Regions from separate parts of the Nocardia sp. NPDC050435 genome, predicted to be linked through region 4. Evidence: riboswitches for the same ligand, from Rfam matches in the RefSeq annotation. Region 4 holds a riboswitch; each other region holds the start of a gene.
The links. Region 4 has a riboswitch for cobalamin ahead of AB0I43_RS27705 (CbtB-domain containing protein). Riboswitches for the same ligand answer to the same signal wherever they lie in the genome.

Region 1: it holds a riboswitch for cobalamin, as region 4 does, so the genes downstream of both, AB0I43_RS38035 (ABC transporter substrate-binding protein) here and AB0I43_RS27705 (CbtB-domain containing protein) in region 4, are expected to answer to the same signal.
Region 2: it holds a riboswitch for cobalamin, as region 4 does, so the genes downstream of both, AB0I43_RS40475 (iron ABC transporter permease) here and AB0I43_RS27705 (CbtB-domain containing protein) in region 4, are expected to answer to the same signal.
Region 3: it holds a riboswitch for cobalamin, as region 4 does, so the genes downstream of both, AB0I43_RS25425 (ABC transporter substrate-binding protein) here and AB0I43_RS27705 (CbtB-domain containing protein) in region 4, are expected to answer to the same signal.

Annotation. Positions count from the first base shown of each region.
Region 1 is NZ_JBFAJW010000017.1:92,526-95,495, reverse strand. Features, by position in the region: gene AB0I43_RS38040 (HAMP domain-containing sensor histidine kinase) at 1-635, shown strand, start outside; cobalamin riboswitch at 809-998, shown strand; gene AB0I43_RS38035 (ABC transporter substrate-binding protein) at 1,011-2,606, shown strand; gene AB0I43_RS38030 (ABC transporter permease) at 2,612-2,970, shown strand, end outside.
Region 2 is NZ_JBFAJW010000023.1:6,499-9,468, forward strand. Features, by position in the region: gene AB0I43_RS40470 (ABC transporter ATP-binding protein) at 1-460, opposite strand, end outside; gene AB0I43_RS40475 (iron ABC transporter permease) at 522-1,553, opposite strand; cobalamin riboswitch at 1,608-1,741, opposite strand; gene AB0I43_RS40480 (alpha/beta hydrolase) at 1,873-2,970, shown strand, end outside.
Region 3 is NZ_JBFAJW010000008.1:355,215-358,184, reverse strand. Features, by position in the region: gene AB0I43_RS25440 (hypothetical protein) at 1-274, shown strand, start outside; gene AB0I43_RS25435 (hypothetical protein) at 444-674, shown strand; gene AB0I43_RS25430 (GAP family protein) at 878-1,588, shown strand; cobalamin riboswitch at 1,752-1,968, shown strand; gene AB0I43_RS25425 (ABC transporter substrate-binding protein) at 1,997-2,970, shown strand, end outside.
Region 4 is NZ_JBFAJW010000009.1:378,192-381,161, forward strand. Features, by position in the region: gene AB0I43_RS27690 (A/G-specific adenine glycosylase) at 1-253, shown strand, start outside; gene AB0I43_RS27695 (alpha/beta hydrolase) at 250-990, opposite strand; gene AB0I43_RS27700 (antibiotic biosynthesis monooxygenase) at 1,099-1,410, shown strand; cobalamin riboswitch at 1,479-1,635, shown strand; gene AB0I43_RS27705 (CbtB-domain containing protein) at 1,664-1,858, shown strand; gene AB0I43_RS27710 (CbtA family protein) at 1,849-2,622, shown strand; gene AB0I43_RS27715 (hypothetical protein) at 2,658-2,970, shown strand, end outside.

The sequences.
Region 1 (2,970 bases), on a different contig from region 4:
CCGAGGACGCGGGGCACGAACTGCGCACCCCGCTGACGTCGGTGCGCGGCAGTGCCGAATTGCTGCAACGGGCGAAGGGGCGGCTCGCCCCCGAGGATGAAGCCAAAGTGCTGGCCACCCTGGTGCAGGAGGCCAAGGCGCTCGACGCGCTGGTCGGCGAACTGGTCGACCTGGCCACCGATCAGTACGCCGACGAGGAGCCGGTGAGCGTGGATCTGGGCGAACTCGCCGAGGACAGCGCCCAGCGCTTCCGCCGCCGCACCGGGCGCACGATCACCGTCGTCCGCCGGGACCCGGTCCGGCTGCCTGGCCGACCGCGCGCCTTGTCCCGCTGCGTGGACAACCTGCTCGACAACGCCCTCAAGTTCAGCTCCTCCGAGACGCCGGTGGAAATTACCGTGGTCGCCCACCAACTCACCGTCCGCGACCACGGGCCGGGCATCGCGCTCGCCGACCGCGCCGCCGTCTTCGACCGCTTCTATCGCGCCGACAACACCCGCGCCACACCCGGCTCCGGTCTCGGTCTGGCCATCGTGCACGACATCATCGCCGCGCACGGCGGCACCGTTCGCGCGGACGCGCATCCTGCGAGCGGCGCGGTGGTCGGATTCACCCTGCACACCGGAATGCGGTAGCGGCGCGGCACGATCGGCGGCCCGTGGTGCCCTGCGCCTTCGGTGCGAGCTGAGCTCTTCGGTGTCGGTCACGGGTTGTCGCCGGTACAGCCCGTGGTGTGGCCTGCGTACCGGTACCAGCCGAAAGGGCTGGTCGGTGCAGGCAAGCCGGCGCAACGGCGAGCGGGCGCGCCGGGGTGAACCGGGCTGCCGGTAGGGTTCGTGACCGGCGTAGGGAACACCGGTGCGAATCCGGGGCTGTCCCGCAACTGTCACCGAGGAGCGATCCGCCGATACATGGTCACGACCTACCCAGGTTGGAAGGCCGGCGGAGAGCGCTGATCCGGGAGCCAGGATACCTGCGCCGGCAGGCAGGGATCACCCACGAGGATGGCAATGGACAACTACAGATCGGCACGGCTCGAGGTCGGGCGGCGCAAGCTGCTGCTCGGCGGCGCGGGCGCCTTCGGCGTCGCCGCACTGGGCGGGACGGCGATGCTCGCGGGCTGCGGCACCGAGAACGGCCCGCTGGGCGCGGAAGGGCCGCCGCAACCCGGTGGGCGACTGCGCACGGCGATCGCCGGGCGCTCGGCGAGTGCGGACGTGCTCGACCCGCACCAGGCCGGCAGTTCCGCCGGCGGCGCGGTGTCGAAGAACGTCTGGGACAAGCTGGTCGCCTACAACAACGACCTGACGCTGCGCTACCGGCTCGCGGAGTCGTTGCGGCCCAACGCCGACGGCAGCGAATGGCGGATTCGGCTGCGCCCGGGCGTGCGCTTCAGCGACGGCAGCCCGCTGACCGCGCGCGACGTGCTCTGGAGTTTCGAGCGCATGCTCGATCCGGCCAAGAACTCCTCCGGCGACCTGGCCGTCGTCGACCTGGCGAACACCCGCGCCGAGGGCGACCTGGACGTGCTGGTGCGCATGAAATCCCCACTGGCGGACTTCGGTTCGGTGCTGGCGGGCTGGTACTGCTACATCGTCAAGGACGGCACCGGCGTCATCGACGGCTCCCGGATTCCGGTGGGCACCGGGCCGTTCGCGCTGGAGCGGTGGTCGCCCGGCGACCGGACGCTGTTGCGGCGCAACGAGCAGCACTGGGACGGTCGGCCGCTGCTGGACGAGGTCGAGATCATCCAGATCGCCGAGACCGAGGCGCGCGTGAACGCCTTCCTGTCCGGGGAAGCCGATGTGGTGCACGAGATCTCGTACCTGCAGGCGCGCACGCTGTCCGACACCGCGGACACCACCGTGGTGGTGCCGCCCGCCGGACTGATGGGCGCGTTCCAGATGCGGGTGGACACCGCGCCTTTCGACGATCCGCGCGTGCGCCAGGCCATGCGGCTGGCCGTGGATCGGCAGGCCATGGTCGACTCGGTCTACTACGGCTACGCCGAGGTCGGCAACGACGTCTACGGGAAGGGCGCGCCCTTCTACCACGACGCGCTGCCGCAGCGCGCCTACGACCCGCGGCGCGCCCGGGAGCTGTTGCGCGAGGCCGGAAAAGAGAACCTGACGGTCACGCTGCCGACCGCCGACGGGATGCCGGGCATGCTCGAATCGGCGACCCTGTTCGCCGAGCAGGCCAAAGCCGCGGGCATCACCATCAAGCTGGAATCGGTGCCCGCCGACACCTATTTCTCGCAGGTCAGCGGCAAGGCGTCGCTGAGCCACATCGGCTGGTGGAACTACAGTCTCGACTACTTCTACGGCCAGACCATGACCAGCTCCTCGCCCAGCAACGGCACCGGCTGGCGGCGGCCCGGCTGGGACGCCACCTTCGCCCAGGCCCGCGCCGCCATGGATCCGGAGCGCCGTCGCGCCCTCTATGCCGAACTGCAACAAGAACTCTGGAACGAGGGCGGCTACATCCTGCACAGCTTCGCCAAGCGGCCCGACGCCGCCAAGAAGTACGTGGGCGGTGTGCGCAACGGGGTGCCGGGCACCGACGACTGGGCCAACTACGCCACCACCTGGCTGGCCGCGCGGTAGCGACCGTGCTCGGCTATGTCGCATGGCGCGTCGGCGGTGGCCTCGGGGTGCTCGCCGCCGTCGCGCTCGTGGTTTTCGTGCTGTTCGAGGCACTGGATTCGGACGCGGCCACGGTCATGCTGTCGCGCACCGGCGGCGGGGACCCGGATCCGGCCCGGCTGGCCGCGCTGCGCGTCCAGCTCGGACTGGACCGGCCGGCCCCGATTCGCTTCGCGGAGTGGGCGTCCCGGTTCGTGCGCGGTGACTTCGGGCAGTCGCTGATCTCCGGGCGGCCGGTGGCCGAGGTGCTGCTGGGCCGCACCGCCAACAGCGTCACCCTGGCCTGGCTCACCGCGAGCCTGCTGCTGCCCGCGGCGCTCGCCCT
Region 2 (2,970 bases), on a different contig from region 4:
CGGAGAGCCGGCGCACCGGCCGATCCGCGAATCCGGCCAGATCGACCGCGGCCAGGGCTTCGTCGATGGCCTGCTGTTCGCGCGGCGACCCCGCGCCCCACGGGGGAAGATACGGAGTGCGGCCCAGCGCGACGACCTCCCCGGCGCGCAGGTCCGCGGGCGGACGCTCGTCCTGGGCGACCAGAGCCACGATCCGGGCGCGGCGGCGCGGCGAAAGATCGTGCAGCACGTGGCCGTTCACGACGATCTGCCCGTGCGCGGGCCGCTGCACCCCGGCGAGCACGCGCAGCAGGGTGGACTTGCCGCTGCCGTTCGGGCCGACGATCCCGACGACCTCGCCCGCGTCGATCTCGAAGGTGGCGCCGGAGACGATGCGCCGCTTGCCGGCGGCACAGGTCACCGCACGGGCCGCGACGGTGGCTCCGCTGTCCGCCTGGGAGAGCGCCTCCGGATCGGTCACGCTGTGACCTGCCCGGAGCGAGCTGGCCCGGGATTGCCCGGCGGAGAACGGTGACCGCGGTTCATGACTCTCCGAAGTGGTAGCGGCGGCGGCCGAGCAGCAGCAGGAATGCCGGCGCGCCGATGAGCCCGGTCAGTACCCCGACCGGGATCTCGGTCGGGCGGCCGATCGCACGCGTCGCGGCGTCGGCGACCACCAGGAACAGCGCCCCGCACAGCGCGCTGGCCGGCAGGAGGTTGCGATGACGCGGACCGACGACGAGACGCGCCGCGTGCGGAATGACCAGCCCGACGAACCCGATCCCGCCGGAGACCGCGACGAGCACACCCACCAGCACCGCGAGCAGCACGAACAGCGCGATCCGCAACTGCTTGACCGGAACGCCGATGGCGGCGGCGGTGTCGGCCCCGAAGGCCAGCGCGTCCAGCCAGCCGCTGAGCGCGCAGAGCGCCGCACCGCTGAGCGCCACCACCGCGAGCGGCAGGCCGAGCTTCGTCCAGTCCGCGCCCGCGAGACTGCCCAGCAGCCAGAACAGCACCGACTGCGCGGCCGCGGGATCCTTGCTGCGAAAGACCAGGTAGCTGCTGAACGCGGCGAACGCGGACGCGAGCACGGTCCCGGTCAGAACCAGTCGCATCGGCGTCAACCCGCCCTGGGCGACCGCGATGACGAAAACCATGGCCGCCGCGGCGAACGCGCCCGCCAGCGCGCCCGCCGACAGCGCCCAGATTCCGGCGCCCGCGAACAGTCCGGAGGTGATGACCGCCGCCGCCCCGACGCCCGCGCCCGAGGACACCCCGAGCAGATAGGGATCGGCCAGCGGGTTCCGGACCAGCGTCTGCATGGCCGCCCCGGCCAGCGCCAAGCCCGCGCCGACCACCGCGGCCAGCACGGTGCGCGGTACCCGCAACTGCCAGACGATGGTGTCCAGGCCCAGATCCGGGGTGACGCCGCCGAACAACCGGTGCCGCAGCACGTCGACGACCGCGGAGACCGGCAGCGTCTCGGCGCCGAACCCGGTGGCCAGGATCATCGCGCACACCAGCAGCGCCGCGAGCGCCGGCAGGGCGACCGCGCTTCGGACACGGACCATCAGGCGCGCGTCCACGCGGGTAGTGCTTCCTCAGCAGGCAAGTCGCGGCCTTTCCGGAGTTCGTCCCGGCGAGGGAGGTCTGACTCTCGCCCGCTGGGGCGATCACAGTGGCGCGACCGTTCCGGGTTCTCACCGGATTCCCGCACTCGCCGGAAATGACGGTGTGAACCATACCGGTCTGTTCCGTTCGTCCACTGTGCCGGTCTCGGCAACGCTGTGACCAGGCATGCAGCGAAGTCCTTCGCTTAGCGAAGGTTTATCTCGGGGCAGACCGGTAAGTCCGATGGCGGACCATCCATTTCGCAGACACAGTGGAGTGATGTCGCTGTTGGACGATCGGCACCCGTCCACCGTCACCGACTACGACGACGCGCGACGCCGGGCCCGCTGGCGGGACACCCGCCTCGGCGCCGACTGGACGACGCTGCGCCGCACCAGGGTGACGCTGGTCAGGCTCTCAGTTGTGCTCATCGCGGTACTCGTCGCGTTCGCCCAGTACTGGACCCACGATGTCGCGCCGGAGCGAGCCCGCCTGGCCCGCACCGAACCGGCGATCCTGCCCGTCGCCACCCCCGGCGAACAGCAGAACTGGGACACCGTCGTGGTCGACCTCGTCGGGCTCGGCAACCTCAACGCGAGCGACACCGCCGAAGCGCTGCCGTCGCTGTCCCGGCTCGGCGTGGTGTGGGCGATCAAATACGACAATCGCGGTATCGACACCAAGGTCATCGCGGACCTCATCGTCCGCGCCGCCCTGATGTCGGGGGTGGAGAACGTCGTCCTGGTCGGGCACAGCATGGGCGGAGTGATCGCGCTCGAGGTGGCCCGCCACATCCACACCGAAAGCGATCGCCGGCTGGTCGGCGTGCTCCTGGACTGCACACCCGTCGACCTGAACGCCGTCCGCGAGGAAAGCCGGGGCCGCGGCGAGGACATGGTGCGCTGGATGGGCTGGCTACCCGGCGCCCGCGAAAGCCGCGCCCTGCGGTTCATCGTCGAGATGTATGCCCGGCGCGGCGAATTCGTCGACCGCGGTCTCTACGGCGACCCGGGAATCCGGATGCCCGAACTCCGGGACGCCGCCGAACGGGTGCTGCACGACAAGATCTTCAACCCCGACGCCGCCAGCAACGGGCTGATCGAGTCGCAGTTCCTGGCGATCGTCGCGGGCGGCGCGGGCAACGACCTGCGCGCCCTCGCCCGCCCCGTCCCCGGCAAACTCCGCCCCGCCGTCGTCTTTCTCCGCCCGCGCGAGGCCGGGCGCGACCGGGTCGTCGACGTCGAGTACTCCCACCAGGTCCTGATCGACCTCGCCGGCGGCGTCGACGGCACACTGCTGGTGGCCTTCCCCCGCGACACCGGCCACGCCAACCCGATCCAGCGCCCGACCGAATACAACCGGGTCATCACCGACCAG
Region 3 (2,970 bases), on a different contig from region 4:
CGGGTTTTCGACATGGCTGAGCCAGGCCATCGAAAAGGCCGAGACGCAGTATGCCCTCGCCGATGACGATCCGGAGGACGAAGACTCCCAGCTGATTTGGAAGCCCGTGCCTCCGGAGTTCTTCTGGCCGGCTTTCATCTGGACGACGCAGGAAGCGGCGCAGGAGCTCGTGGATGCCTACCTGGCCGGGCTCGACCCGGCGACCAATGCGTATCTGCGCGACGCCCACGATATGAGCACCCACGGGTTCGAGGGCAAGCCTTACGGTCGCTGAAGGCTCCGCGGTCAGGGGCGGTGGCGCCAGCCCGGAACTCAGATACTCGAGATGGCTACCCCCCCGACTACCAGGGGCCTGGAAACGAGGGGCTGTGCGCGCCAGATGCTCCGGCATAGCGTCATCGGCGCTGCCGCCAATCCGAGAATGCCAAAGCAAGGGAACTTTGATGAAACGATCATTCGCCACCGCCGTCCTCGCCGGTGCCCTGGCGTTGGCGCCGAACGCCACCGCCAACGCCGACAACGTCACGCCGAGCGAAACCGCGGCTCCGGTCGGCTCCGGCTCATCCAGCGCCAGCGGCGAGTACCAGGCGTGCATGGAATCCTTGGAAGGCCTGCGACACGGATGCCCCAGCCCGCTGCAAGTTCTCCTCGGTAGCGGTTCCGCGAAGAGCTGACGATCCCGCCCCCGGCGGATCGCTTCAAACGCGCGGCTCGCGACAGAAGCCTGCACTCGGGCCGACTGCTCTGAAGCGCGCCCTCGAACGGTGAACTCGTATGAGCCGCAGCGGATATGCGACCCCCGGTCCTCCCAAAGGAGGACCGGGAGACAAGATCGGCTGCACGACGATGGGGACAGATATCGAACCGAGAGGAACCGATGACTGTCACCCTAGCTGTCGCGTTGATCGCCCTGGCACTCGTCGACAGCACCAGTTTCGGCACACTGCTGATCCCGATCTGGCTGCTGCTGGCGCCAGGACGGCTGCGAGCCGGGCGAATCGCGGTCTACCTCACAACGATCGCGACCTTCTACCTCGGAGTCGGCATCCTGCTGGTGCTCGGCGCTGACACAGCGCTGACCGCAGTGCGGAGCATCGACATCCCGCCGGTACCGCTCCGGATCGCGCAACTGATCCTCGGCGCACTCCTCATCGCGCTGAGCTATCGGCTCGAGGCCAGAGCCGCACAGCGCGCCGGCAACCCCGGCAAGATCCAACTCTGGCGGTCCAGGACCATGTCGGGTACCGGCAGCTCGGCCGGCCTCATGAAACTCGCGCTCGTCGCGGCCGCGCTGGAAGTCGCCACCATGCTGCCTTACCTCGCCGCGGTCAGCCTGCTTGCCAACGCCGATCTCGCCTGGCACCTGATCGGAATCACGCTCGCCGCCTACTGCATCGTCATGACCCTGCCCGCCCTCGCCTTGGCCCTGGCCCGCTTCGCCGCGCACCAACGGGTCGATCCCCTCCTGCAACGAATCAACGAATGGCTGAGCCGCAACAGCGCCAAAGCCCTCGGATGGACCGTGGGCGGTATCGGTATCGGCCTCACGCTCAATGCCGCGATCGCCCTGGCCTTCGACCCGGCCTGAACCGACATGATCCGTCCATCTTCTGGCCCGGAAACCAGGACTGCCGACCCTGAATATCCGCGAGTCGGTGCGGGCTCAGGCGGTCAACGCACCACCTCTTCGAGTGCTTCTGATGGTGGGAGTAGATGTATCCGCATTCTCCGCATTCCCAGTGCGGTCGTCCGACCTCGGGTGTGATCTTGGTACAGTCCCGCCAGCCGTGGTGTTCGGGAAATCGGTGTGAAACCGGTGCGGCCCTCGCCACTGTGATCGGGAGCGACAGATCGTCCCGGGCGAGTGACCGTCGTCCGGAGCCACTGGGGCACAGCGCCCTGGGAAGGTAGATCCGCCGCGCACACATCCCGTCAGCCAGGAGACCGGCCACGGCCACGCAGTACCCATTCCACGAGGACCTGGAAGGCCGTCATCTTGACTCCGTCTGTTTTCGCGCGCCTACGCGGCGTCGCGCTGATCGCGTGCGCGACCGTCATCGCCGGTTGCGGTGCGCAACCCGGACAAGCGGCGAACGGTGCGAACGCCGTGACGCGCGCGAATTGTGGCATCGACGTCATCGTTCCTGAATCGCCGCAGCGGATCTACGCCGCGTACCAGCCCGCGATCGAGATCGCGCACGCGCTCGGTGTCACCGATCGGCTTGTCGGTACCGCGTTCCTCGACTCCACCGTGCTGCCCGAATACCAGGACGCGCAGGCGAAGTCGGTCTATGTCGAGAAGCTGCCCAGTCGCGATGAGCTGCTGGCACAGAACCCGGACTTCGTGCTGTCCGGATTCAACGGAGTGTTCGCCAAGTCGGCGCAACAGAGCGTGGGCACCCGCGCAAGCCTCAACAGCCTCGGGGTGCGGACCTGGGTGTTGAGCCCGCTGTGCCCGAGCGCCGACGGTCTGGCCGACGAGGCGATCGACCCGAAGACCGTACGGTTCGACAACGTCTACGCCGACCTGCGCGACCTCGGCGCGCTCTGGGGTGTGCCCGACCGCGCGGACGACGTGGTCGCTCAGTTGAGCGCGCGGATCGAGAGGGTGCGCGCGACCGTAGGTACCGCGCAGCGGCCCCGGGTCGCCGTCGTCACGCCCAAGGACGACGGGTCCTATCAGGTGGCCGGCGGGCTCGACTTCATCACCCAGATCATCGAAGCGGCAGGCGGTGTGAACGCCTTCGCCGACCTCACCGTGCGGCGCAATGTGCCGATCGGTGCGGAAGAGCTCATCGCCCGCGATCCCGACATCATCCTGACCAGTCAGTGCTGCGACGCGTCCTTTACCCGCGCTGATGCGCAACCGCAGGTGGACCGGATCGTCGGCAATCCGGCCTTCGCGAACTCGACCGCCGTCCGGACGGGGAAAGTGCACCCGTTCTTGTTCGCGGACCGGGCCGCCGGCGT
Region 4 (2,970 bases):
CTGGGTCGAAGCCGGGCGGCCCGCCTCGGATTTCGTGCGCCGGGTGCAGAAATACGAGGGCACCGACCGCCAGGCGCGCGGCCGGCTGCTGGACGTGCTGCGCGCCGCCACCGGCCCGGTCGAGCGGGTGCGCCTGGACCTGGCCTGGACCCGCGATCCCGGTCAGCGCGACCGCGCATTGGACTCGCTGCTGGTCGACGGACTGATCGAGCAGACCGCGGACGGGCTGTTCGCGCTGGCGGGCGAGGGTTAGAGCACGCGCTGCAGGAATGCCTCGACTGCCACGCGGTACGCCTCGGGCTGATCGTCGTGCACCAGGTGCCCGGCGTCGGGGATCAGCCGGTATTCGGCATTCGGGTTGCGCGCGGCCATTTCGCGCATCTGGCCCGGCGGGGTGATGGTGTGCTCGCCCTCGACGAGCAGGACGGGCGCGCGCACCGCGCGCCATTCGGTCCAGAAGTCCCGGCCGCCCCACTCCTCGGAGATATCGCGGAAGGTGGCGACCGAGCCGTGTAATCGGTAACCGTCGGGGCCGTGCTCGAAGGAGTTCAGGAAATAGCGACCGGCGACCGGTCCGAAGAAATCCAGCACCGCGTCGGCGTCCGGGAACGGCTGCGGCCACGCTTCGATCATGGCGGCCCAGTCCGCGGCGGTGCGGCCCTGGAAATCCGGCGCGATGTCCTCCACGACGAGCGCGCGGACCCGCTCGGGATGCTGGGCGGCGAAGACCCAGCCGTGCAGCCCGCCCATCGAGTGCCCGATCACCACCATCGGTTCGGCGATGCTCACGGTGGCGGCGGTGAGGTCGGTGACGAAGGCCTCCGTGGTCAACTCCTCCGGCGCGGGCCGGCCGTGCCCGGCCGCGTCGAAGGTGTAGACGTGCCCGTATCCGCGCAGCCAATCCAGGTGATCGCCCCAGGTGCGCGCACTGCCCATCAAGCCATGTAGCAGCAGGATCGGCGTCCCGGCTCCGCCTTCGTCGTACAACACCGCCCAGATTCTGCATTATCCGAATCCGCGGCGCTCGCTACGCCCTCCGTGGTCCCGCTGCGCCACCGTCTCCGGGCGCTGGGCGCACGCCGCAAATAGACTCGCCTCATGGCTGTTGTGAAGATCAACGCGATCGAGGTTCCGGAGGGCGCGGGCCCCGAGTTGGAGAAGCGGTTCGCCCACCGCGCGCACGCGGTGGAAGGGTCGCCGGGGTTCCTCGGATTCCAGTTGCTGCGCCCGGTCGCCGGCGACAACCGGTACTTCGTGGTGACCCAGTGGGATTCCGAAGACTCCTTCGCCGCTTGGCGCGACGGGCCGGCGCGGGCCGCGCACGCGGGCAGCGGTGACCAGAAGCCGGTGTCGACCGGGGCCGCGCTGCTGGAGTTCGAAGTCGTCATGGACGTCTCCCCCAAGTCCTGAGTGCCTCGGCGAAATGCCCGGCACGCTGCGGCGCGCCGGGCATTCCCAGATAGCGGATACGCGTGTTGACGGCACCTGCCCACGCCTGTCACTCTTCGAGAGACAGACGCGAGGGTGATGCGGTAATCCGGTGTGAAGCCGGAGCGGTCGCGCCACTGTGATCCACGCACCGGGTGTGCCCAGGTGCCGGGAAGCCAGACACCGGCACCCATCGCACGGACCACCCGGGACGCGTATCCCGTAGGAGGAACTCATGGCCATCGCGCATACCCCCGCCCGCGCCACCGATTCGCTGGCAACCGTGCTCGTCACGGTGGGTGTCGTTCTGCTCGCACTGCTCACGCTCTACCTGGTCGGGTTCGACCAGGGGGCCATCTCGCGCAGCGGGATGTTCATGCATGAGCTGATGCACGACGGACGCCACCTGCTGGGGCTTCCGTGCCACTGACCGGTTCCCTGAAAGCTCTGCTCCTGCGCGGCCTGCTGGCCGGTCTGATCGCCGGCCTGCTGGCCGCCACGGTGGGCTACTTCGTCGGTGAGCCGAAGATCGAGGCGGCCATCGCGATCGAGGAGGCCGCCGCGGCGGCGGAAAACCCGGCCGCGGGCGGGCATTCGCACGGTGACGAGGAAGAGCCCCTGGTGAGCCGCACCGGTCAGAAGGCCGGGCAGTTCCTCGCGCTCGGTCTGGCCGGGCTCGCGCTCGGCGCGATCTTCGGCGCGGTCGCCCACTTCGCGCGGCGGCACACAGCACTGGCCGGACCTGTCTTCGCGATCGCGCTGGCACTCGGCGGCTGGGCCGCGATCGTCGCGGTGCCGTTCTTCAAATATCCGGCGAACCCACCCGCGGTGGGCGACCCGGAGACGATCAACGACCGCACCTGGCTGTGGGTGGCGGCCGTCGTCCTCGGCCTGGTCGCGGTCGGCGCGGGCGCCTTCGTCTACAAACTGCTGCGCACGCAGCTGAACAGCGTCCGGCTGATCGGCGGCGTCGCGGCGTTCGTGCTGATCGTGGCCATCGGGTACATCGCGCTGCCCGGCGTCGACGAGGTCAAGGCCGACTTCCCGCCGAGTCTGCTGTGGCAGTTCCGAGTGTCCTCGCTCGCGGTGTCCGCGACCCTGTGGGCCTGCTTGGGCCTGGTTTTCGCCGCGCTGACCGAATTCGCCACGCGCTCTAGCTCTCCCGTACGGGAAGAGGTTGCTACGGCGGGGTGATTCCCGTTCACACGGTGAAAGGCAGTGTCGGTGACATGACCGGCACTGCCTTTTCGCTCTGGCCCGAAAATCTTTCGCTCGCGCCGCTGCGCGCGCCCGCGCGGGCCCCGCGCGCGGTGGCGCTGGCCTTCGGTGCGCTCGTCGTCGCCCTGCTGGCCGGCGTCGCCGAGGCCCTCGCGCAGGCGGCGCTGCTGCTGGAGCGTTCCGAGGTCGATCTGGGCGACCTGGCGGTCGGCCTTGCCCTGCGCGGCGTGCTCTACCTGGTGGTGCTGGCGGTCGCGATCCGGATGACCTACGGCGACCGCTGGGCCCGCGTCGCGCTGACCGCCGGGATCGGCGTGCTCGGCT